3 regions of the Streptomyces sp. URMC 127 genome follow, and region 1 is predicted to be linked to each of the others. Evidence: predicted binding sites of a transcription regulator. Region 1 holds the regulator's gene; each other region holds the start of a gene.
What was found. The regulator HrcA, encoded in region 1, represses chaperone genes, less so after heat shock. The targets are predictions, from matches to a motif close to TTNGCACTCNGNNNNNCNGAGTGCNAA.
Positions count from the first base shown of each region.

Region 2: groES (co-chaperone GroES) is a predicted target of HrcA. The motif match lies at 1,380-1,406, and genes of this name have one in related genera.
Region 3: groL (chaperonin GroEL) is a predicted target of HrcA. The motif match lies at 1,988-2,014, and genes of this name have one in related genera.

Region 1 covers NZ_JBPQTW010000098.1:6,770-14,605, reverse strand. Annotated here, with positions in the region: gene ACSNOH_RS19910 (hypothetical protein) at 1-151, opposite strand, end outside; gene ACSNOH_RS19905 (helix-turn-helix domain-containing protein) at 312-1,166, shown strand; gene ACSNOH_RS19900 (DUF397 domain-containing protein) at 1,179-1,373, shown strand; gene ACSNOH_RS19895 (DUF397 domain-containing protein) at 1,370-1,648, shown strand; gene ACSNOH_RS19890 (response regulator transcription factor) at 1,682-2,428, opposite strand; gene ACSNOH_RS19885 (16S rRNA (uracil(1498)-N(3))-methyltransferase) at 2,522-3,274, opposite strand; gene ACSNOH_RS19880 (nitronate monooxygenase) at 3,271-4,374, opposite strand; gene dnaJ (molecular chaperone DnaJ) at 4,463-5,599, opposite strand; gene hrcA (heat-inducible transcriptional repressor HrcA) at 5,600-6,616, opposite strand; gene ACSNOH_RS19865 (MBL fold metallo-hydrolase) at 6,802-7,545, shown strand; gene ACSNOH_RS19860 (DUF3097 domain-containing protein) at 7,654-7,836, shown strand, end outside.
Region 2 covers NZ_JBPQTW010000071.1:11,469-19,304, reverse strand. Annotated here, with positions in the region: gene groL (chaperonin GroEL) at 1-826, opposite strand, end outside; gene groES (co-chaperone GroES) at 922-1,230, opposite strand; gene ACSNOH_RS17010 (polysaccharide deacetylase family protein) at 1,597-2,487, opposite strand; gene ACSNOH_RS17005 (THUMP-like domain-containing protein) at 2,700-3,824, shown strand; gene ACSNOH_RS17000 (hypothetical protein) at 3,870-4,184, shown strand; gene ACSNOH_RS16995 (hypothetical protein) at 4,317-4,739, shown strand; gene ACSNOH_RS16990 (hypothetical protein) at 4,768-5,319, opposite strand; gene tsaD (tRNA (adenosine(37)-N6)-threonylcarbamoyltransferase complex transferase subunit TsaD) at 5,395-6,567, opposite strand; gene rimI (ribosomal protein S18-alanine N-acetyltransferase) at 6,551-7,084, opposite strand; gene tsaB (tRNA (adenosine(37)-N6)-threonylcarbamoyltransferase complex dimerization subunit type 1 TsaB) at 7,108-7,776, opposite strand.
Region 3 covers NZ_JBPQTW010000026.1:15,602-23,437, forward strand. Annotated here, with positions in the region: gene ACSNOH_RS09125 (PTS transporter subunit EIIC) at 1-77, shown strand, start outside; gene groL (chaperonin GroEL) at 202-1,824, opposite strand; gene ACSNOH_RS09135 (cold-shock protein) at 2,193-2,399, opposite strand; gene ACSNOH_RS09140 (MoaD/ThiS family protein) at 2,823-3,098, opposite strand; gene thrC (threonine synthase) at 3,173-4,456, opposite strand; SAM riboswitch class I at 4,474-4,616, opposite strand; gene ACSNOH_RS09150 (glucosyl-3-phosphoglycerate synthase) at 4,768-5,742, shown strand; gene ACSNOH_RS09155 (alpha,alpha-trehalose-phosphate synthase (UDP-forming)) at 5,784-7,301, shown strand; gene ACSNOH_RS09160 (hypothetical protein) at 7,501-7,836, shown strand, end outside.

The sequences.
Region 1 (7,836 bases):
CGGCCAACGTCTCGGCTTCGCCCGCCAGTTCCACCATGCCGCGCTCCTTGAGGACGGCCCTCAGCACCGCCCGCACGACCGCCTGTGCGGTGACGTCGCGCGGCAGTTCGAGGGCGTACGTCCAGGGCTGCGTTACGGATACGGTTGCCATGAGGCCTCCCAACGGTGGCGTGGATTGGGCCATTGGGGTGGCCCGCGTCACACCGTAGCGACTCCATGGGATACATCCCCCGGAAAGCGGGGGATGCGGACCATAAGTAAGCCGTTTGAGCGACGTCGTCCTGCATACGTACGAGCAATGAAGGAACGCGATGCCACCCAGCACCCCCACACCGACCATCCGGCGGCGTCGCCTCGGCACCGAACTACGCAGGCTGCGCGAGCGAGCCGACCTGACGGCGACGGAAGCCGGGGCGCGGCTCGGAATTACGCAGTCCCGGGTCAGCAGCATCGAAGCCGGGCGCTACGGAGTCAGCGCAGACAGGGTCCGCACCTTCGCCATCACCTATGACTGTGCGGATCAGGCGCTGATCGAAGCCCTGGCTGCGATGACGGGTGAGCGGCGGCGGGGCTGGTGGGAGGAGTACCGCGACACGCTCCCTGGCGGCCTGACTGACCTCGCAGAACTCGAACACCACGCGACCGCACTACGCGTGGCTCAAGTGATCCACATTCCCGGGCTGCTGCAGACGACGGATCAAGCCCGCACGATTTTTCGCGAGGCCGTTCCGACGCTCCTGCCCCATGAGATCGAGTTCCGCGTTTCGCATCGCATCAAGCGGCAGGCGATCCTCTACCGCGACACGCCTCCGCCGTACACGGCAATCATCCACGAAGCGGCACTGCGCATGCAGTTCGGCGGCCGAGCCGTCGCCAAGGCCCAACTCGACCACCTGTTGGACATGGGCGAGCGAGCCGGCATCACCCTTCTGGTGATCCCGTTCGGTGGCGTGACGTTCCCGACGACCGGCCATGGAGTCGACTACTTCCACGGTCCGGTTCCTCAACTCGACACACTGATGCTCGACGTCGCCCCCGGTGGTGCCGTGCTGGATGCACCCGCACAACTGGAGAAGTACCGTCAGATGCTGGACCGCATGGAAACCATCGCCCTCGACCAGAAGGCGTCACGCGAACTCATCCACCACATCGCGAAGGCCATCTGAAGGGGAAGGGAATTGACTCACCTCAACTGGCAGAAGTCCTCGTACAGCGAAGAGGCGACCTCCTGCGTCTACCTGGCTGCAACCCGGACCGGCGAGATACTCCTCCGCGAGAGCGACGCCCCCGGCGTCATACTCGCCACAACCCCGGCGCGACTCCGCTCCTTCATAACCCGCATAAAGGCTGAACCGCCGGAGGTAGGGCTGTGACCGCGCTGCACTGGCAGAAGTCCTCGTACTGCGAGGCGGGCTCGACCTGCGTCCATCTTGCCGCCGCCCCGGGCGTCGTACTTCTCCGCGAAAGTGACGCCCCCGGCGTCATACTCGCCACGACCCCCGCGAGCCTCCGCCCGCTCCTCGCTCGCGTAAAAACGGGAACGCTCAGCGCGAGCGACCCCGGCGGCCGCCGGTACCCCCGTGTCCGGCGGCCGGCCTCGGTTGTTCCGGGGTCAAGCGTCGCCCACGGCCGGCGGCCCTCACCATAGGAAGATCTTCCTACCCCGCCGCGGATCCCCCGCTCAGGCGACGAGCCCCTCCGCCCGGGCCACCGCCAGCGTCGACACGCGGTTGTTCGTGCCGAGCTTGCGGTAGATCCGTTCCAGGTGGCGGTTCACCGTGTGGGGGGAGATCGCCAGGCGGCGGGCGATGGACGCCGTCGTGAGGCCTTCGGCCAGCAGGCCCAGGACCGTCGCCTCGCGGGGCGTCAGGTCGCCGATCGCCGCGGGCGCACCCGCGCTCCGCAGGCGCTGCATCTCGGCCAGGTGGTTGCCCATCGTCTGGATCACCGGCTGGAGGCGCCGCAGGAAGGCGACGTCGTGGGACATGAAGTCGCCCCGGCGGCCCAGCAGGGCGACGCACATGCCGCCGTTGCGGTGGGCGAGCGGGACGCCCACCTGCTGGTTGGCCCCGAAGTCGCGGCGGGCCTCCCGGTACCAGCTGGTGTTGCGCCAGTCGTCACAGATGTCGGCGATGTTCACCGGCTCCGTCTCGGTCAGGGCGTAGTCCAGCAGCGGGTGCCGCTGCTGGATGCGGCGCTGGACCAGGCCGTCCACGACCCGGCTCAGCGGCTCCGGCGCCCAGCCGACGACGGTCCCCGTGCCCTCCGCGACCCGCACGTGCGAAAACGTCGCCGAGTCGCAGCCCAGTGAGTCCAGCAGTTGCCGGGCCATCACGTGCCAGGCCGCGCCGGCGTCCTCGTTCTCCAGGACCGCGACGACGAGATCGAGCATCTGGCCGTAGTCCCGTGTGCGGAGTTGTGCTGCCATGGCAGAGCCCGCTCCCCCCTCGTGACCCCCGTCATCCCCGTTCCTTGTGAAGTTCCCCCGAAAATCAAACGGACAGCATCCCCCGCACTGCCCTCAGGACCAGCGGCCCGTCCGCCCCAGCAGCAGCGCCGTCGCCGCCGTTCCCGCCGTGGAGGTGCGCAGGACGCTCGCCCCCAGGCGGTACGGCTTGGCACCTGCCTCCGCGAAGGCCGCGAGCTCCTCCGGGGAGACGCCGCCCTCGGGGCCGACGACCAGGACGATGTCGCCCGTGGCGGGCAGCGCGGCCGTGGCGAGGGGCGCGCTGTGGCCCTCCTCGTGGAGGACGGCGGCGAAGGCCGCGCCCGCGAGCAGGTCCGCGACCTGCCGGGTCGTCATCAGGTCGCTCACCGTGGGGAAGCGCAGCCGGCGCGACTGCTTGCCGGCCTCCCGTGCCGTTGCGCGCCACTTGCCGAGGGACTTAAGTCCGCGCTCGCCCTTCCACTGGGTGATGCAGCGCGAGGCGGCCCAGGGCACGACGGCGTCGACGCCGGTCTCCGTCATCGTCTCGACGGCGACCTCGCCGCGGTCGCCCTTGGGCAGGGCCTGGACGACGGTGATGCGGGGCTCGGGGAGCGGCTCGGAGCGTACGGACGTCACGGCGACGTCCAGGTGGTCCTTGCCCTCGACGGCGGCCACGGTGCCGAAGGCGGCCGTGCCCTGACCGTCGGTCAGCCCGATCTCCTCGCCGACCCTGAGCCGGCGGACGGAGACGGCGTGGCGCCCTTCCGGGCCGTCGAGGGGGAAGACCGTACCGGGGAAGACCCCCGTCAGGGCGTCCTCCTCGACCAGGAACACCGGCGCTGTCATGACTTGCTCCCTCGCATCTCGCTCAACTTCCCCCGGGCCTCCTCCAGTTCCCCCATGAGGGTCGCCAGCAGCCCGGCCACCGGCAGCGGTCTCGCCAGGCGGTGACCCTGGCCCGCCCACAGGTTCATCGCCTGCGGGTCGCCCGCCGCCGCCGCGGCCTTGCGCAGCCCCGCCGTCAGGTAGTGCACCTGGGGGTACGCGGCGGGGGCGTACGGGCCGTGTTCCCGGATGAAACGGTTCACCAACCCTCGGGCCGGGCGGCCCGAGAAGGCCCGGGTCAGCTCCGTACCGCCGAACAGCGGGTCGGTCAGGGCCTGTTTGTGCAGCGCGTGCGCGCCGGACTCGGGGCAGGCGAGGAACGCGGTGCCGAGCTGCGCGGCGCAGGCGCCCGCGGCGAGGACGGCGGCTATCTGCTCGCCCCGCATCAGGCCGCCGGCGGCGATCACGGGCAGCTCGACGGCATCCCGGACCTGGGCGAGCAGGGCGAGCAGGCCGAGGCCCGCGCCCGTACCGTCGGCGTGCGGGTCGTCGCGGTGGGTGCCCTGGTGGCCGCCGGCCTCGACGCCCTGGGCGCACACGGCGTCCGCGCCGGCGTCGCGGGCGGCCAGCGCCTCGGCGGCCGAGGTCACGGTCACGACGGTGAGCGTGCCGGCGGCGCGGAGGGCGGCCACGGCCTCGGCCGACGGGCAGCCGAAGGTGAAGGAGACGACCGGCACGGGGTCGTCGAGGAGGATCGCGAGCTTGGCGTCGTAGGCGTCGTCGCAACCCTGGTCCCAGTCGCCGAGCGGCGTCTCGTACCAGGCGGACTCGCCGGCGAGCTGCTCGGCGTAGACCTCGACGGCGGCCGGGTCGGCCGCGGGCGGCTGGGGCATGAAGAGATTCACACCGAAGGGTGCGGCGGTACGGGCCCGGAGCTGCTTGATCTCCTCGTACATCGCCGCGGGCGTCTTGTAACCGGCGGCCAGGAACCCGAGGCCGCCCGCCTCGGAGACCGCGGCCGCGAGGGCGGGCCCGGAGGCGCCGCCCGCCATGGGGGCCTGCACGACCGGGTGCCGGCACAGGCCGGCGAGCGCGGAAGCCACCCTGGGTTCGTAAGCCATGCACACATCGTGTCACAGGCGGCGACGATCGCCGGACGGGTCTGCTACGGGCCCGTCCGGTGATCATCACTACGAGCGTTGCGGGCGCTCAGCGCCCGTTGAGCACATCCTTAAGCCGCGAAAACAGCCCCTGCTGCCCCGGCTTGAAGTCGCCCATCGGCCGCTCCTCGCCCCGCAGCTTCGCCAGCTGCCGCAGCAGATCCTCCTGCTGCGGGTCCAGCTTGCTGGGGGTGATCACCTCGACGTGGACGACGAGGTCGCCGCGGCCGCCGCCGCGCAGGTGCGTGACACCGCGCTGGTGCAGCGGGACCGACTGGCCCGACTGCGTGCCCGGGCGGATGTCGATCTCCTCGATGCCGTCCAGCGTCTCCAGCGGCACCTTCGTGCCGAGGGCCGCGGCCGTCATCGGGATGGTGACCGTGCAGTGCAGGTCGTCGCCGCGGCGCTGGAAGATCGGGTGCGGCTTCTCGTGGATCTCGACGTAGAGGTCGCCGGCGGGGCCGCCGCCGGGGCCGACCTCGCCCTCGCCCGCGAGCTGGATCCGGGTGCCGTTGTCGACACCGGCCGGGATCTTGACGGTGAGGGTGCGCCGCGAGCGCACGCGGCCGTCGCCGGCGCACTCCGGGCAGGGGGTCGGCACGACCGTGCCGAAGCCCTGGCACTGCGGGCACGGCCGGGAGGTCATGACCTGGCCGAGGAAGGAGCGGGTGACCTGCGAGACCTCACCGCGGCCGCGGCACATGTCGCACGTCTGGGCGGAGGTGCCGGGGGCCGCGCCCTCGCCGCTGCAGGTGGTGCAGACGACGGCGGTGTCGACCTGGATCTCCTTGGTCGTCCCGAACGCGGCCTCGTCGAGGGTCACTTCGAGACGGATCATGGCGTCCTGGCCGCGCCGGGTGCGCGAGCGCGGGCCGCGCTGCGACGCCTGTCCGAAGAAGGCGTCCATGATGTCGGAGAAGTTGCCGAAGCCCGCGCCGAAGCCACCGGCCCCGCCACCGCCGCCGGACGCCGAGAGCGGGTCGCCGCCGAGGTCGTAGACCTGCTTCTTCTGCGGGTCCGAGAGCACCTCGTAGGCGGCGTTGATCTCCTTGAACCGCTCCTGCGTCTTCGGGTCCGGGTTGACGTCCGGGTGCAGCTCGCGGGCGAGGCGGCGGAAGGCCTTCTTGATCTCGTCCTGCGAGGCGTCGCGCCGTACGCCCAGGACCGTGTAGTAGTCCGTGGCCACTTACGACTCCGCCAGGATCTGTCCGACGTAACGTGCCACTGCGCGTACCGCTCCCATCGTTCCGGGGTAGTCCATGCGGGTCGGTCCGACCACGCCGAGTTTGGCGACTGCCTCGTCGCCCGAACCGTAGCCGACGGCGACGACCGATGTGGAGTTCAGTCCCTCGTGAGCGTTCTCGTGACCGATGCGGACCGTCATCCCGGAGTCCGTGGCCTCGCCCAGCAGCTTCAGCAGCACGACCTGCTCCTCCAGCGCCTCCAGCACGGGGCGGATGGTGAGGGGGAAGTCGTGCCCGAAACGGGTGAGGTTGGCGGTGCCGCCGATCATGAGACGCTCCTCGGTCTCCTCGACGAGCGTCTCCAGCAGGGTGGCGAGCACCGTAGAAACGGTTCCGCGGTCCTCCTGCTCGAAGGACTCGGCGAGATCCGAGACCAGCTGCGGCACGTCCGTGAACCGGCGGCCCACGACGCGGCTGTTGAGCCGGGCGCGGAGGTCCGCCAGCGAGTTCTCCCCGATCGGGGCCGGGCAGTCGATCATGCGCTGCTCGACGCGCCCGGTGTCGGTGATCAGAACGAGCATGACGCGGGCCGGCGCGAGCGAGAGCAGCTCCACGTGGCGCACCGTCGAACGGGTCAGCGACGGATACTGCACCACGGCGACCTGCCGGGTCAGCTGCGCCAGCAGGCGGACCGTGCGCCCCACGACGTCATCCAGGTCGACGGCGCCGTCCAGGAAGTTCTGGATGGCGCGCCGCTCCGGGGTCGACAGGGGCTTGACGCCCGCGAGCCGGTCGACGAAGAGCCGGTAGCCCTTGTCGGTCGGGATGCGGCCGGCGCTGGTGTGCGGCTGGGCGATGAAGCCCTCCTCCTCCAGCGCGGCCATGTCGTTGCGCACCGTGGCCGGGGAGACGCCCAGCCGGTGCCGCTCGGTGAGGGCCTTGGAGCCGACGGGCTCCTCGGTGCCCACATAGTCCTGGACGATGGCGCGCAACACCTCGAGCCTGCGTTCGCTCAGCATCGCGCGCACCTCCAAGTCCAGACCGTCTTACGGGGCCGATCCTGGCACTCAGTGGTGGCGAGTGCCAAAGCCCTCCAGCCAGTGTACGGCCGTGCACCACAGGCAGGGCAAGAGCCGTCCGCGCCGTGCCCCCGTCGCGCACGGCCGGACGGGCAACCGTACCGCCCTCCCGCTAGCGTCCTGGTATGGACAGCGGGCAGCAAGGCCAGGGGGCGGAAGCGCGGTGGGAACGGCTCGCGCCGGGGGTCGCGCGCCGCCGAATGCCGGGGTGGGACGCCACGGCAGGGGTGATCGTCGGCAGTACGGGTGTGCTGCTCGTGGACACCGGGTCGACGGTGGCGGAGGGGGCGGAGCTCGGGCACGACGTGCGGGAGCTCTTCGGCCGGAGCGTGACGCATATCGCTCTTACGCACCCCCACTTCGACCACGTATTCGGCACGGCCGCGTTCCCGGGCGCGGAGGTGTACGGGGCCGTGGGCGCCGCCGAGCTGATGCGGCGCGAGCGCGAGGAGCTGCGCCTGGACGCGGAGCGGTACGGGCTCGCGCCCGCGGCCGCGGCGGAGGCCGCCGAGCGGCTCGTGGTGCCCCGGCACCCGGTCAGCGGGGAGCTGACGCTGGACCTGGGCGGCGGGCGGCAGGCGCTGCTGGCCAACCTCGGGCCCGCCCACACCGCGCACGACCTGGCGATCTTCGTCGCGGGCCGCGGCGGGGCGCCCGAGGTCGTCTTCTGCGGGGACGTCGTCGAGGAGTCCGGCGAGCCCCAGGCGGGCCCGGACGCCCTGCCCCGGCGCTGGCCCGCGGCCCTGGACCGGCTGCTGGCGCTGGGCGGCGAGAGCGCGGTCTACGTGCCGGGGCACGGGGCGGTGGTGGACGCGGCGTTCGTACGGGCGCAGCGGGACGCCTTGGCGGCGCGCTTCGGGGAGTCGTGACGTGCGGCGTGACGTGCGGCGTGACGTGCGGCTGTCCGCCTGTGCGGCTATCCGGCCGTGCGGCTGTCCGGCGGCTGACCGCGACGCGCCGCGGGAAGAATGATCTCCATGCGCAGCAGACAGTACGGTCCCGATCTCACCCCTCCGTGGAAGAAGCAGCAGCCCGCGCCCGAGGTGCCTGCGGACGTCGATCTCGTGGTCGAAGAGGTCACCACCGGGTTCTGCGGGGCGGTGATCCGGTGCGAGAAGACGGCCCAGGGGCCCACCGTCACCCTGGAGGACCGCTTCGGC
Region 2 (7,836 bases), on a different contig from region 1:
CGGCCACGGCGTTGAAGGTGCCGCGGATCTTGTTGACGACGAGGGTGGAGAGGGCCTCGCCCTCGACGTCCTCGGCGATGATCAGCAGCGGCTTGGAGGAACCACCCTGGATGATCTTCTCCAGCAGGGGCAGCAGGTCCTGGATGGAGGAGATCTTGCCCTGGTGGATGAGGATGTACGGGTCCTCGAGGACGGCCTCCATGCGCTCCTGGTCGGTGACCATGTAGGGCGACAGGTAACCCTTGTCGAAGGCCATGCCCTCGGTGAAGTCCAGCTCCAGGCCGAAGGTGTTGGACTCCTCGACGGTGATGACACCGTCCTTGCCGACCTTGTCCATCGCCTCGGCGATGAGCTCGCCGACCTGCTTGTCCTGGGCGGACAGGGCGGCGACGGCGGCGATGTCGGCCTTGTCGTCGATCGGGCGGGCGGTCGCGAGGAGCTCCTCGGAGACGGCCTTGACCGCGGCGTCGATGCCCTTCTTCAGGGCGGCCGGGGAGGCGCCGGCGGCGACGTTGCGCAGACCCTCGCGGACCAGCGCCTGGGCCAGGACGGTCGCGGTGGTGGTGCCGTCACCCGCGATGTCGTTGGTCTTGGTCGCCACCTCCTTGACGAGCTGGGCGCCCAGGTTCTCGTACGGGTCCTCGATCTCGACCTCGCGGGCGATGGTGACGCCGTCGTTGGTGATGGTCGGGGCGCCGAACTTCTTGTCGATGACGACGTTGCGGCCCTTGGGGCCGATCGTCACCTTGACCGTGTCGGCCAGCTTGTTGACACCGCGCTCGAGGGCACGACGGGCGTCCTCGTCGAACTTCAGGATCTTCGCCATGGCTTGCTTCAAGTCCTCTCAAACGAACCGCGCCCCGGACCCCGGCGGCATACACACACGGGAACCAGGGCGCAGGTCACAACAAACGGGGTGAATTACTTCTCGATGATCGCGAGCACGTCGCGGGCCGAGAGGACGAGGTACTCGTCACCGTTGTACTTCACCTCGGTGCCGCCGTACTTGCTGTAGAGCACGACGTCGCCGACGTTCACGTCGAGCGGAAGACGCTGACCGTCCTCGAAGCGGCCCGGGCCCACGGCCAGGACGACGCCCTCCTGGGGCTTCTCCTTGGCGGTGTCCGGGATGACCAGGCCAGAGGCCGTGGTCTGCTCGGCGTCGAGCGGCTGGACCACGATGCGGTCCTCGAGCGGCTTGATGGCAACCTTGGAGCTGGCGGTCGTCACGATCCGACCTCCCCCTTCGGAGATTCACGGGGTTATCTGTCTGAGGTGGCGACCAGGAGGATCCGTCGTCGCGGGTGCCGGATTCTGCCCGTCGCTGTGTTTGGCACTCCCGGGTGGAGAGTGCCAACGGAGCCGAGACTATGACGCGGTTAGCACTCGGTCAAGCGGAGTGCCAATTCGCCGTGCGGCGAGCTTGCCCGTTCACCCCTGGGGGTGCGCACCCGGCCGGGCGGCGTACGCGCCCGCCGTGCCGGGCCCGGGGGCGGCGCGGAGGTGGATCTTCCCTCGGGCGACGCGTCGTAATCCTCCGGATTCCGAGGTACGGGGCGGGCGCGCTCCATGCGCCCGGTCCGGCCCCTGCCCGGCCTATACGTAGTCCTCCAGGCGCGCCACGGTGAAGCCCTGGCGCTCGATGCTGCGCAGCATGTTGGCGACCATCTTGGTCATCGTCGTGCCCTTGAGCTCCGAAGGCCCGCGGAAGTGGGCGAGGACGATGTCGCCGGGGCGCAGCTCCCCGCCCTGCGCGTAGCGCATGTCGTTGATCTGCATCGTCGCCTCCCACAGCACCAGCGCCTTCACCCCGCAGCTGCCGGCCGCGGCGAGGGTGGCGTCGTTGTAATTGCCGTAGGGCGGGCGGAAGAGCGGCGGCTTGCTGCCGTACCGCTTCTCCAGGACGTCCTGCTGCCCGCAGATCTCGCGCTGCTGGGCCTCGGCGGAAAGGGTGCGCAGGTTGGGGTGGGAGAGGGTGTGGTTGTTGATGCTGTTGCGGCCGCCCTCGCCGCGGAGCTTCTCGAAGTAGCCGTAGCCGGTGCCCGCGCGGGCGATGTCGTCGGTGAGGAACATCGTGAAGGGCAGCTTCAGCTCCTCGGCCATCTTCACGAACCCGGGGTCCTTCTCCGCCCCGTCGTCGAAGGTCAGGAAGACGACCTTCTCGCTGGTCGGCACGCGCCGGATCACCTTGGGCGCGGCGCCGGCCCGCAGCCCGTCGGTCAGCTTGGCGGAGGGCGGGGCCGGGGGCGCGGCGAGGGGCTTGTCGAGGCCCCAGCGGCGGTAGGCGGCCGCGTCGGCGGACGGCTGCGAGGAAGCGGCGGGGGAAGGGGAAGCCGGGGATTCCGTACGGGAAGAGGGAGCGCCGGACGCCTTCTTCCCGCCACTGCCGCCGGACGAACCGAAGCAGCCGGTGAGGAGGAGGGGCAGCAGGAGCGCGCCGGCGACAGCGGCGCGGGCAGATACGGGACCGGATATACGGGAGCTCACACGTCCGATTGTTGTTCATGAGTTCGGACCGTTCGAGCCGGGCGGAAGCGGGGGCAGAAGCCGGGCAGAAGGGGCGGCCTGCCGGACGGCTGGGCAAGAATGACCGGGTGCCAGCACAGAACGAACCGAACGAACCAGCGGAACCGACGGAACCGAACGAGACGACGCCCGTCACGGCCTTCGCGGCGCTCCTCACCGAGGAGGGCCGGAGCCTGCTCGCCGGGCTGCGCGACCACGACCCGGCCCAGGAGCTGGCCACGGCGACCCGGCTGCGCCGCGACCACCCCGCGGAGCTCGTCTCGGCGGCGCTCGGCATGGCCCGGCTGAGGCAGCGGGCGGTGGCGAAGTTCGGGGCGGAGGACGCGTACCGGATGTTCTTCACGCCGAACGGCGTGGAGCAGTCGACGCGCCGGTCCGTGGCGGACTACCGCGCGGCGCGCTTCGCCGCGCTGGGCGTCCGCTCGGTGGCGGACCTGTGCTGCGGCATCGGCGGTGACGCGATCGCGCTGGCCCGGCTGGGCATCCGCGTCCTCGCGGTCGACCGCGACCCGCTGACCTGCGCGGTCGCGCGCGCGAACGCGGAGGCGCTGGGGCTCGCGGAGCTCATCGAGGTGCGCTGCGCGGATGTGACCGAGACCGGCACCGCGGGTTACGACGCGGTCTTCGTCGACCCGGCGCGGCGGGGCGGCCGCGGCCGCATCTTCGACCCCGAGGCGTACTCCCCGCCCCTGTCGTGGGCGATCGAGGCCGCCCGCCGGGCCCCGCACGCCGCCCTCAAGATCGCACCCGGGGTGCCGCACGAGGCGATCCCGGACGACGCGGAGGCCGAGTGGATCTCCGACGGGGGCGACGTGAAGGAGGCCGTCCTGTGGTTCGGCACGGCTCCGGGCGCGCGGCGCGCGACGCTGCTGCCGGGCGGGCACTCCCTAGTCGGCGCCGGGCTGCCGGATCCGCAGGTCCGGGCAGCCGGCCGCTACCTGTACGAGCCGGACGGCGCGGTCATCCGCGCGCACCTGGTCGCCGACGTGGCGAAGGAGCTGGCCGGCGGGCTGATCGACGAGACGATCGCGTACGTGACGAGCGACGAGCTGCGGGCGACGGACTACGCGTCGGCGTACGAGATCACGGACGTCCTGCCGTTCAACGTGAAGAAGCTGAAGGCGCTGCTGCGGGAGCGGAAGGTGGGGGTCGTGACCGTGAAGAAGCGGGGCTCGGCGGTGGAGCCGGAGGAGCTCCGCAAGAAGCTCAAGCCCGAGGGGCCGAACTCCTGTGTGATCGTGCTGACGCGCGTGGCCGGGGCCCCGGCGATGCTCCTGGGGCAACCGGCACGGACGTAGCGCGGCGGCCGCCGCGCCGGGCGTCGTTGCTCCTACGCTCGCCCCATGACCGAGAACGAGATCAAGCTCAAGGCCATCGCGGCGCTCACCGCCCTGCGCGGCGGTGTCGGGACGGACTACGTCTCCAGTCTCCTCGGCGAGGTCATCCCCGACGAGTTCATGGTGCCGGTCGGCGCGGAGGCGCGCGAGGTCGGGCTCGCGGTGCTCAACCAGCTCTCCGCACCCATGAGCGCGCTGATCAGCGGCTTGATGCTGGCCTTCGAGGCGGTCGCGGACGCCTACGACGACACCGCGCCGGAGGCGCCGACGGAGGAGATCCTGCAGACCCTCGCCCTCGAACTCGCCCGCGAACCCGAATGAGGCCGCACCGGCGCCCGCCGCGGGTCGCCGGTACGTCGTATTTCCCGCCGAACGGGCGCTGCGGCGGCCGGTTCGGCGCTAGCGTGCCTCGCGTCCGGCACGGGGGATGTCCGGCGACGAGGGGCGGACGGGATGCTGAGCGAGGCACTGACGGCGGCTGCCGCGGCGGGCGGCACGGCGGTCGTACGGTCGGCGGGGACGGACGCGTGGCCCGGCCTCCGGCAGCGGGTCGCCCGCTGGTTCGGCCGCGGCGACGAGGCCCGCGAGCGCGCGGAGCTGGAACGGCTCGACCGCACGGCCCGCGCCCTGGAGGCCGCGGCGGCGTCCGGCCAGAGCGAGCGCATACGGGACCGCCAGGAGGCCGTCTGGCAGGACCGCTTCGAGACGCTGCTGGAGGGGCTCCCGGCGGAGCAACGCGATGCTGCCGCCGATGAGTTGCGGGCGCTCGTGAAGGAGCACGCGGCACCGCCGGAGCCGGCGGGACAGACGCCAGCGAGCGTCTTCCGCGGCCCGACGGCGTGCCACACGACGTGCCGGACGACGAACAGCGGCTGAATCCGCCCCTCCCCTGCGCCCGGCGACGCTACGGGCTGAGGTTCAGGGAGCGGAACCAGCGGCGGTGGGTCAGGGCGGTGGCCAGGCCGTACGCCCCTGCCGCCGCCAGAGGGGCCGTCAGGCCCCACGCGTAGGCGAGGGCCGAGCCGTTCCTGGGGGCGCCGGCCGTCGTCATCAGCTCGGTCACGATGCCGTAGCCCACCGCCAGTGCGCCCGCGCACGGCAGCAGTGACATCAGCAGCCAGAACCCCACGCGGCCGGACGCCCGGAAGGCGGCGTCGCGCACCGCGTCGCGGTCCAGGGCCGCCCACAGGCCGAGCCGCCGCCGGGCCTCCTTCCCCGTACGCAGCCCGGAGCGCAGGCCCAGCAGTGACGGGATCACCGCCCCGGCCGCCAGGATCAGGTACGCCGCCGCGTAGACGTACTCCACGCCACCCTCGGCCGCGGCCTGCAGACCGAGGACGGCGAACGTCCAGCCCAGCATGAACACGGCCGTCAGGAGCCACATCAGCAGCAGGCGGCCCGGCGACAGCGTCTTCCGTACGAGGGCGTCCAGTGCCCTCGCCCGGTCCGCCAACATGGCTTCCCTGTGCGGCCACGTGCTCAGGTGCCACGGCGGGGGCGGCGGGGGCAGTTTCGTTATACCGGCGCCCATTTACGACTCGTACAGGTTCTTCTTGCTCAGCTCGTGGACGTGGTCGTGGTCATGGGCGTGACCGTAGCTGTGGCCGTGGCCGTGACCATGACCGGGGCCGTGCTCGCGCTCCTCCGCTTCCTCCGCCGGCACGTGCGTCTCCGTCACCGGCAGCGAGCTGTCCGCCGACAGCTCCCACGACGACGCCGCACGCCCCCGCGCCACCATCTCCGCGCCCAGCGCCGCCACCATCGCGCCGTTGTCCGTGCACAGCTTCGGCCGCGGCACGCGCAGCGTGATGCCCGCGTCCTCGCAGCGCCGCTCGGCCATCGCCCGCAGGCGCGTGTTCGCCGCGACGCCGCCGCCGATCATCAGGTGGTCGACGCCCTCGTCCTTGCACGCGCGGACGGCCTTGCGCGTGAGGACGTCCACGACCGCCTCCTGGAACGACGCGGCCACGTCCGCGACGGGCACCTCCTCGCCCGCCGCCCGCTTGGCCTCTATCCAGCGGGCCACGGCCGTCTTCAGGCCGGAGAAGGAGAAGTCGTAGAGCGGGTCGCGCGAGCCGGTCAGGCCGCGCGGGAAGCGGATCGCGTCCGGGTTGCCCTCGCGGGCGTAGCGGTCGATGACGGGGCCGCCGGGGAAGCCGAGGTTCAGCACGCGGGCGACCTTGTCGAAGGCCTCGCCCGCCGCGTCGTCGATGGTCGAGCCGAGCGGGCGGACGTCGGAGGTGATGTCCGGGGCCAGCAGCAGCGAGGAGTGGCCGCCGCTGACCAGCAGGGCCATCGTCGGCTCCGGCAGCGGCCCGTGCTCCAGCTGGTCGACGCAGATGTGGGAGGCGAGGTGGTTGACGCCGTAGAGCGGCTTGCCGAGGGCGTACGCGTACGCCTTCGCCGCCGAGACGCCGACGAGCAGCGCGCCCGCGAGGCCGGGGCCCGCCGTGACCGCGATGCCGTCGAGGTCCTTGGCGCTGACGCCGGCCTCCTTCAGCGCCCGCTGGATGGTCGGGACCATCGCCTCCAGGTGGGCGCGGCTCGCCACCTCGGGCACGACGCCGCCGAAGCGCGCGTGCTCGTCCACGCTGGAGGCGACCGCGTCGGCGAGCAGCGTGTGCCCGCGGACGATGCCGACGCCGGTCTCGTCGCACGAGGTCTCGATGCCGAGGACGAGGGGTTCGTCAGCCTTGCGAGCCATGGGTCATTCCTTGCACTGCGGAGAGGGGATCGGAGAGGCGCATCACGAGGGCGTCGACGTTGCCGGGCTGGTAGTAGCCGCGGCGCACGCCGACCCCTTCGAAGCCGAAGCGTTCGTACAGGCGCTGGGCCCGGGTGTTGTCGACCCGCACTTCGAGGAGCACCTCGCGGCACTCGAAGTCGGTGGCGGCGGTCAGGAGCTCGCCCAGCAGCCGGGAGCCCAGGCCCGTGCTCCAGTGCTCCTGGGCGACGGCGATGGTCTGGACGTCGCCGGTGCCGTCGATCGCGGCGAGGCCGGCGTAGCCGACGACGCGGCCGGCTCCTTCGGCTTGTTCCGCTGCTCCGGCTTGTTCCGCTGCTCCGGCTTCACCGGCTTCTTCTGCGACCAGGTAGCGGCGCGTGGCGCCCGGGCCCCGGGCGTGCGCCAGCTCCGACCAGAACAGCCCCTTGGACCAGGCGTCGTCCGGGAACAGCGCGCGCTCCAGCTCCAGCACCGGCCCGATGTCCCACCAGCGCATCTCGCGGATACGCACGTTCGTGGTCACTTGGGGGTGACCACCTTGTAGTTCGCGGGCACCTGGGCGTCCGGGCGGCGCAGGTAGAGCGGCTGGTCGGGCAGGAACGCGCCGCCCGTGCGCAGGCGCTCCGCGGCGAGGCACGCCAGGGCGCCGGCCGACTGGTGCTCGGGCATGTCGGCCCGGACGTCCGTGAACGCGTCGGCGTAGAGCACGGCGCCCGCGCCGACGGCCGTCAGGCCGGCCAGCTTCTCGGTCAGGTCCGCCGGGCGGTCCACGGCGGGCTCGGTGACGCGCGTGCGGGCGTCGGCGTACCGCGCCCAGTAGACCTCCTTGCGGCGGGCGTCCGTCGCCACGACGAACTCGCCCTCCAGGCCCGCCTGCCCGGCCGCGTACGCGATGCCGTCGAGCGAGCACAGGCCGCGCACGGGCACGCCGAGCGCGGCGCCGAAGGTCGCGGCGGTGACGATGCCGACCCGCAGGCCGGTGTACGGGCCGGGGCCGACGCCCACCACGATGTCCGTGACGGCGTCCAGCTTGTGGCCCGCTTCGCCGAGCACCCGGTCGACGGACGGAAGCAGCAGCTCACCGTGCCTGCGCGCGTCGACCTGACGCGCTTCGGCGACGACTTCGTCGCCGTCGTGGAGGGCTACGGTGACGGCGGGCGTGGCGGTATCAAGAGCGAGCAGCAGCACACTGACAGACTACGGCGCGCGGACCGCGGCTCGCCGGGGGGCGGCGGTGCGTCGCGCCCG
Region 3 (7,836 bases), on a different contig from region 1:
TGCTGACGTACGCGTTCGGGCTGAGCCGTGCGTCGCTGCGCGAGCTGAACGCCGAACGGGGCGCCCCGGGCGCCTGAAACGGCCCGAGGGCGGCACCCCCTCTTCAGGGGGCGCCGCCCTCGGACACGTACTGCTCGGTGCTGCTCAGTGCTGGTGGTCAATACCACTCAGCACTGCTCAGGACAGCTGATCCGGTGCGGATCAGAAGTCCATGTCACCGCCCGGCATGCCGCCCGGAGCGGCCGCGGCGGCCTTCTCCGGCTTGTCGGCGATGACGGCCTCGGTGGTCAGGAACAGCGCGGCGATGGACGCGGCGTTCTGCAGCGCGGAGCGCGTGACCTTGGCCGGGTCGATGATGCCCTCGGCGATCATGTCGACGTACTCGCCGGTCGCGGCGTTCAGACCGTGGCCCGGGGTCAGGTTGCGCACCTTCTCCACGATGACGCCGCCCTCGAGGCCGGCGTTGACCGAGATCTGCTTGAGCGGGGCCTCCAGGGCCAGCTTGACGGCGGCGGCACCGGTGGCCTCGTCGCCCTCGAGCTCCAGCTTCTCGAAGACCGCGGAGGCCTGCAGCAGGGCCACGCCACCACCGGCGACGATGCCCTCCTCGACGGCGGCCTTGGCGTTGCGGACGGCGTCCTCGATGCGGTGCTTGCGCTCCTTGAGCTCCACCTCGGTGGCGGCACCGGCCTTGATGACGGCCACGCCGCCGGCCAGCTTCGCCAGACGCTCCTGCAGCTTCTCGCGGTCGTAGTCGGAGTCGCTGTTCTCGATCTCGGCGCGGATCTGGTTGACGCGGCCCTGGACCTGCTCGCTGTCACCGGCACCGTCGACGATGGTCGTCTCGTCCTTGGTGATGACGACCTTGCGGGCGCGGCCGAGCAGGTCGAGACCGGCGTTCTCCAGCTTGAGGCCGACCTCCTCGGAGATGACCGTGCCGCCCGTGAGGATGGCGATGTCGCCGAGCATGGCCTTGCGGCGGTCGCCGAAGCCCGGGGCCTTGACGGCGACGGACTTGAAGGTGCCGCGGATCTTGTTGACGACCAGGGTCGACAGGGCCTCGCCCTCGACGTCCTCGGCGATGATCAGCAGCGGCTTGCCGGACTGCATGACCTTCTCGAGGAGCGGCAGCAGGTCCTTGACCGAGCCGACCTTCGAGTTGACGATCAGGATGTACGGGTCCTCGAGGGAGGCCTCCATACGCTCCATGTCGGTGGCGAAGTACGCCGAGATGTAGCCCTTGTCGAAGCGCATACCCTCGGTGAGCTCCAGCTCCAGACCGAAGGTCTGGGACTCCTCGACGGTGATGACGCCTTCCTTGCCGACCTTGTCCATGGCCTCGGCGATGAGCTCGCCGATCTGGGTGTCGGCGGCGGAGATGGAGGCGGTGGAGGCGATCTGCTCCTTGGTCTCCACGTCCTTGGCCTGCTCGAGCAGGGCGGCGGAGACGGCCTCGACGGCCTTCTCGATGCCGCGCTTCAGGGCCATCGGGTTGGCGCCGGCGGCCACGTTGCGCAGACCCTCGCGGACGAGCGCCTGGGCGAGGACGGTCGCGGTCGTCGTGCCGTCACCGGCGACGTCGTCCGTCTTCTTCGCGACCTCCTTGACCAGCTCGGCGCCGATCTTCTCGTACGGGTCCTCGAGCTCGATCTCCTTGGCGATGGAGACACCATCGTTGGTGATCGTGGGGGCGCCCCACTTCTTCTCGAGGACGACGTTCCGGCCCTTGGGGCCGAGGGTGACCTTGACGGCGTCGGCGAGCTGGTTCATCCCGCGCTCGAGACCGCGCCGTGCCTCCTCGTCGAACGCGATGATCTTGGCCATGTGAAGTGGTCCTCCCAGGACGGGGTGGAGACTGCTCCGGACCGCGCTGGCGCCCGCGACGGACGGCCTGCGTGCCCGGGCGGTTCCTTGCCCCGCCCGGACCGCCGACCTCACCGACGGTCCAAATCTGTCACTCTCACTCGGAGAGTGCTAAGCCCAATGATTAGCACTCGACCAGGGAGAGTGCAAGCGCCTCGGGGAGACGGTCACGCCCACGGGGACCGGGAAGCCGGGAAACCGCGGCGGCAGGGAGCCCCGGGCAGCAGCCGTACCCACTCCGCCCGCCCCGCACACGCGCGAGGGGCCCGCACCTCGATGAGGTGCGGACCCCTCCGCAAACCGAGCGAGCCGGTGGTCGATGCGCCGCGTCAGACCGCCTGCAGCTTCACCATGTCCGCCTGCGGCCCCTTCTGGCCCTGCGAGATCTCGAACTCGACCCGCTGACCCTCCTCGAGGGTGCGGTAGCCGTCCATCTGAATCGCGCTGTAGTGGACGAACACATCCGCACCACCGTCGACCGCGATGAAGCCGTAGCCCTTCTCCGCGTTGAACCACTTGACGGTGCCCTGAGCCATGCCTAACTCCCCTATTACTGGCCCTTGCACAGGACCGCACTTCGCGGACCCGGGTCAGACCTCACCCCTGGCAGCCCAGTGGGTGTGCGCCGGAACGCGTCGACCGCGGCTGAATGTATCTGCACGGATGCCGTCTGCAACAGGTCACTCGGACGAGAATTCCGGGCGTGGCCGATCGAGAAAATCGCCCGAACTCCGGGTATTTCGGGGCAAGTCGGGCCGGGAAAAACACAACCAACCCGGCATTTCGTGCACACACTTCGCGCACAACTTGACGGGTTCTCATATGCGTTCGGCACTGACGCCGGGCGGGGATCGCCCCAACTGTATCGCGCTCAACAGCCGGAATCGCCCCGTCCGCTACTGCGGCCGGGGCGATTCCGGGAAGGAGGTGCGGCAATAACGGAGGAACCCTGTGAAACCTCAGCCGCCGGCGACGGCCGGGATCACGGAGACGGAGGAGCCGTCGGGGGTGGGCGTCTGCAGCCCCTGTTCGAAGCGGACGTCGTCGTCGTTGACGTAGACGTTCACGAACCGGCGCAGCTTGCCGTTGTCGTCGAGGACGCGGGCGGCGATGCCGGTGTGGCGGCCCTCAAGATCAGCGATGACCTCGGAGAGGGTCGCACCCTGGGCGGACACTTCGGCCTTACCGCCGGTGTAGGTGCGCAGGATGGTAGGAATACGAACGGTAACGCTCACGGGAAAGCCTCCAGAGAGTTGTGGGCAGTCGTGCCGCTGGGGCGGCACGGGTGGGCACAACCGGCCCGCAGATGTCAGACGGCAGCAAGCCCCGCGGCGCGGAACGCCTCCAACGACGGCCGGATCGTCGCGGTCGGCCCCGCCGCAACGGCGTCGAGCGTCTTGAGCCCGTCTCCGGTGTTGAGCACGACGGTCGTGAGCGACGGATCGAGCAGACCGCTCTCGATCAGCTTCCGCGTCACCCCGACCGTCACCCCACCCGCCGTCTCCGCGAAGATCCCCTCCGTCCGCGCGAGCAACCGGATCGCCTCGACGATCTCCTCGTCCGTGACGTCCTCCACCGCCCCGCCCGTCCGCCGCGCGATGTCCAGCACGTACGGCCCGTCCGCCGGGTTGCCGATGGCGAGCGACTTGGCGATCGTGTCCGGCTTTACCGGCCGCACCACGTCGTGCCCCTCCTTGTACGCGCGGGAGACCGGCGAGCACCCTTCCGCCTGCGCCCCGAAGATCTTGTACGGCCGGTCCTCGACCAGCCCGAGGGCGATGAGCTCCTTCAGCCCCTTGTCGATCTTCGTGAGCTGGGAGCCGGAGGCGATCGGCACCACGATCTGGTCCGGCAGCCGCCACCCGAGCTGCTCGCAGATCTCGTAGGCGAGCGTCTTGGAGCCCTCGCCGTAGTACGGCCGGAGGTTGACGTTGACGAAGCCCCAGCCCTCGCCCAGCGGATCGCCGATCAGCTCGCTGCAGAAGCGGTTGACGTCGTCGTACGTGCCTTCGATGCCGACGAGGTCGCCGCCGTACACCGCGGCCATGACGACCTTCCCGGCCTCCAGGTCGTGCGGGATGAACACGCAGGACTTGAAGCCGGCCCGGGCGGCCGCGGCCCCGACGGCCCCGGCGAGGTTGCCGGTCGACGAGCAGGACAGCGTCGTGAAGCCGAAGGCGCGGGCGGCCTCGACGGCGATCGCGACCACCCGGTCCTTGAAGGAGTGCGTCGGGTTGCCGGAGTCGTCCTTGACGTACAGGCCGCCGGTCACGCCGAGTCCGCGGGCGAGGTTGTCCGCCTGGACGAGCTTGGTGAAGCCGGGGTTGAGATTCGGCTTGGCGGCGACGCCGGCGGGTACGGGCAGCAGCGGGGCGTACCGCCAGATGTTCGCGGGGCCGGCCTCGATCCGCTGCCGCAGGGCCTCGGGGTCGCCTGCCGGCAGGTCGTAGGCGACTTCGAGCGGGCCGAAGCACAGGGCGCAGGCGAAGACGGGTCCGAGGGGGAAGCGCTCCCCGCACTCGCGGCAGGACAGCGCGGCGGCGGGTCCGAGGTCCACAGAAGTGGTAGAGGGTTCAACAGACTGCACAGCCATGGAGGCGAGGCCCTTTCTCCTCATCTTCCTCGCGGCGGACGTCGCCGCGAGACGGAATTGGCACCTTCCCCGCCGGGAGCCTCGCGTCGGATGACCGAGACCGGCTGGAGGGTTGCCGGGGCTTCAACGGGCCGTGTCCCTCTGCCCCTCTGGATGAGCGGTATGGCGCTGGGCGGGGCCCAGGCGTTTGTGGCACGCGGCGACCCCGACATACGACGGCGGTCCGCGTTGTTCAAGACTGTAACGGAAGCGACGGTCCGTTGAGAGGGCCGTCCGCACCGCGAGATGCGTCACAACGAGGAGTCGTACACGTGCTGGAAGAGGTGGAGCGCTGGCTGGCCGAGCGGTCCTGGTCCGCTGCTGATCGTCCGCTCGACGTGCTTCTGGCTGCCAAACGGGAATCCGGTACCACGGTGAGCGTCGTCCTCCCCGCGCTGAACGAGGAGGCGACGGTGGGCGCGATCGTGGCGGTGATCCGCCGCGAGCTGATGTCGGACGCGGTGCCGCTGGTGGACGAGCTGGTGGTCGTGGACTCCGGCTCCACCGACCGCACGTCCGAGGTGGCCGCGGCGGCCGGGGCCCGGGTGGTGCACCGCGACGAGCTGCTGCCCGCCCTGCCCGCCCTGCCCGGCAAGGGCGAGGTCCTCTGGCGCTCGCTGCTGGCGACGACCGGCGACATCGTGTGCTTCGTGGACGCCGACCTGCGCGAGTTCTCGGCGGGCTTCGTCTCGGGGATCGTGGGCCCGCTGCTGACCGATCCGGGCGTGCAGTTCGTCAAGGCGATGTACGACCGGCCGCTGGGCGCCGAGTTCGACGTGCCCGGCTCCGCCGGGACCGCCGGGCAGGGCGGCCGGGTCACCGAGCTCGTGGCCCGGCCCCTGCTGAACCTGCACTGGCCGCAGCTGGCCGGCTTCGTCCAGCCGCTGGGCGGCGAGTACGCGGCCCGCCGGTCGCTGCTCGAACAACTGCCGTTCCCCGTCGGCTACGGCGTGGAACTGGGCCTTCTGGTGGACGCGCTGCACACGGTGGGGCTGGACGCCCTGGCCCAGGTGGACGTGGGCGTGCGCAAGCACCGCCACCAGGACGGGCAGGCGCTCGGCCGGATGGCCGCCGCGATCTACCGCACCGCCCAGCTCCGGCTGGCCCGCGGGCACCTGGTGCGGCCTGCGCTCACGCAGTTCGAACGGACCCCGGAAGGCTTCGCTCCGAGGACGTACGCGGTGGACACGGAGGAGCGGCCGCCGATGGCCGGAATACCCGAGTACGCGAAGCGGCACGCCGCGTAAGCGTACGTTTGAGCGGTTCCCCCCGGGGCAAGGCTGGCCACATGGTCGCTGAGCACGTGCCCCCCACATCGATCGCCGACACATCGATCACCGACGCATCGATCACCGGCGCTCCGGCCGCCGGCGCTCCGATCGTGGTCGCCTCCAACCGCGGCCCGGTCTCGTACCGGCGCGGACCGGACGGCGGCCTCGTGGCCGGGCGGGGCGGCGGCGGGCTGGTCTCCGGGCTCAGCTCGATAGAGCGCGGGGCCGGGGCCGTGTGGGTGTGCGCGGCGCTCGGCGAGGGCGACCGCGAGGCGGCCCGCGCCGCCGGCCGCAGACTCGACCCGGGCGACACCGGCGGGCACCGCGTGCGGATGCTGGACATCCCGGCCGGGACGTTCGCCGACGCGTACAACGGCATCGCCAATTCGGTGCTGTGGTTCCTGCACCACATGCTCTACCAGACGCCCCTGGAGCCCGTGTTCGACAAGGCGTTCCGGGAGCAGTGGACCGCCTACGAGGCGTACAACTCCGCCTTCGCCGACGCCGTCGCCGAGGAGGCCGCGGAGGGCGCCGCGGTGCTCGTGCAGGACTACCACCTCTCGCTCGTGCCGGGCCTGCTCCGGGCGCGCCGCCCCGACCTGCGCATCGGCCACTTCTCGCACACCCCGTGGGCCCCGCCGGACTACTTCCGGGTGCTGCCGGACGACGTGGCCGGGCAGCTGCTGCGCGGCCTGCTCGGGGGCGACCGGGCCGCCTTCCTGACCCCGCGCTGGGCGGAGGCCTTCGCCGCGTGCTGCGCGGACGTGCTGGGCGCGGAGGTCGCCCGGGACGGCGAGGGGCGGGCGGCGGAGGTGCGGTTCGAGGGCCGGGTGACGCGGCTGGGCGTGCACGGCCTCGGCGCCGACGGGGACTTCCTGCGCGAGCGGGCGCACCGGCCGGACGTCGAGGAGCGCATGGCGGCGCTGCGGGCGCAGATCGGCCCGGAGCGCAGGGCGATCGTGCGCGTGGACCGCACGGAGCTGTCGAAGAACATCGTGCGGGGCCTGCACGCCTACCGGCGGCTGCTGGAGGACCGCCCGCAGTGGCGCGGCAGGGTGGTGCACGTCGCGTTCGCCTATCCGTCGCGGCAGGACCTCGCGGTCTACCGCGACTACACCGCCGAAGTGGAGCGGGTCGCCCGCGAGATCAACTCCGCGTTCGGCACGGAGGGCTGGGAGCCGGTCGCCCTGCACGTGAAGGACGATTTCGCGCGCTCGCTGGCCGCGTACCGGCTCGCGGACGTGGCCCTGGTGAACCCGATCCGCGACGGGATGAACCTGGTGGCCAAGGAGGTGCCGGTGGTCTCCGACCACGGCTGCGCGCTGGTGCTGTCGCGGGAGGCGGGCGCGGCGGCCGAGCTGGGCGACGAGGCGATCCTGGTCAACCCCTACGACGTGGAGGCCACGGCCCGCGCGCTGCACCTGGCGCTGCTGATGGATCCCGGGGAGCGGGCGGAGCGCACGAAGCGGCTGGCCGCGGCGGCCACGGCACTGCCGCCGGCGCGGTGGTTCACGGACCAACTGCGGGCGCTGTAGTGCTGTGGGGACGTAGGGCTGTCGTGCCGTAGCGCTGCAGGGCCCTAGCGCTGCAGCCTCCCCGGGCCTCCCGGCTTTTGCGCACCGGCCCCCCGGTTTCCGCGCCGGAGCCCGGAGCGCGCTCCCCCGGCCGCGGTCCGAGCGGCCGGCGCTTCGGCGCCCCGGGCTGCCCGCATCCGGGCATGGGTAGCCACGATCCATGTCAAATGTCCCGCGCTGGGCCGTACTTGCCGCGGCGTGCGCCGCTGTCGTGGCCGCGGTCGGCGGCTGCTCCTCGGACTCCTCCAAGACCACCGACGCCAAGAAGCCGGCATCCTCCACCCCGCCGGGAGGCGCCTCGTCGCCCGGGGGCGGGCCCTCCGGCGCGTCCTCGGGCGGGCCCTCCGGCAGCCCTTCCGGCGACTCTTCCGGTGCACCGGCGGGCAAACCGTCCGGTACGCCGCCGGGCAAGCCCTCCGGTACGGCGCCTGCCGGTACGCCGTCCGGCACGCCGCCCTCCGGCTCTCCCGCTCCCGCGGACGGCTCGATACCCGTC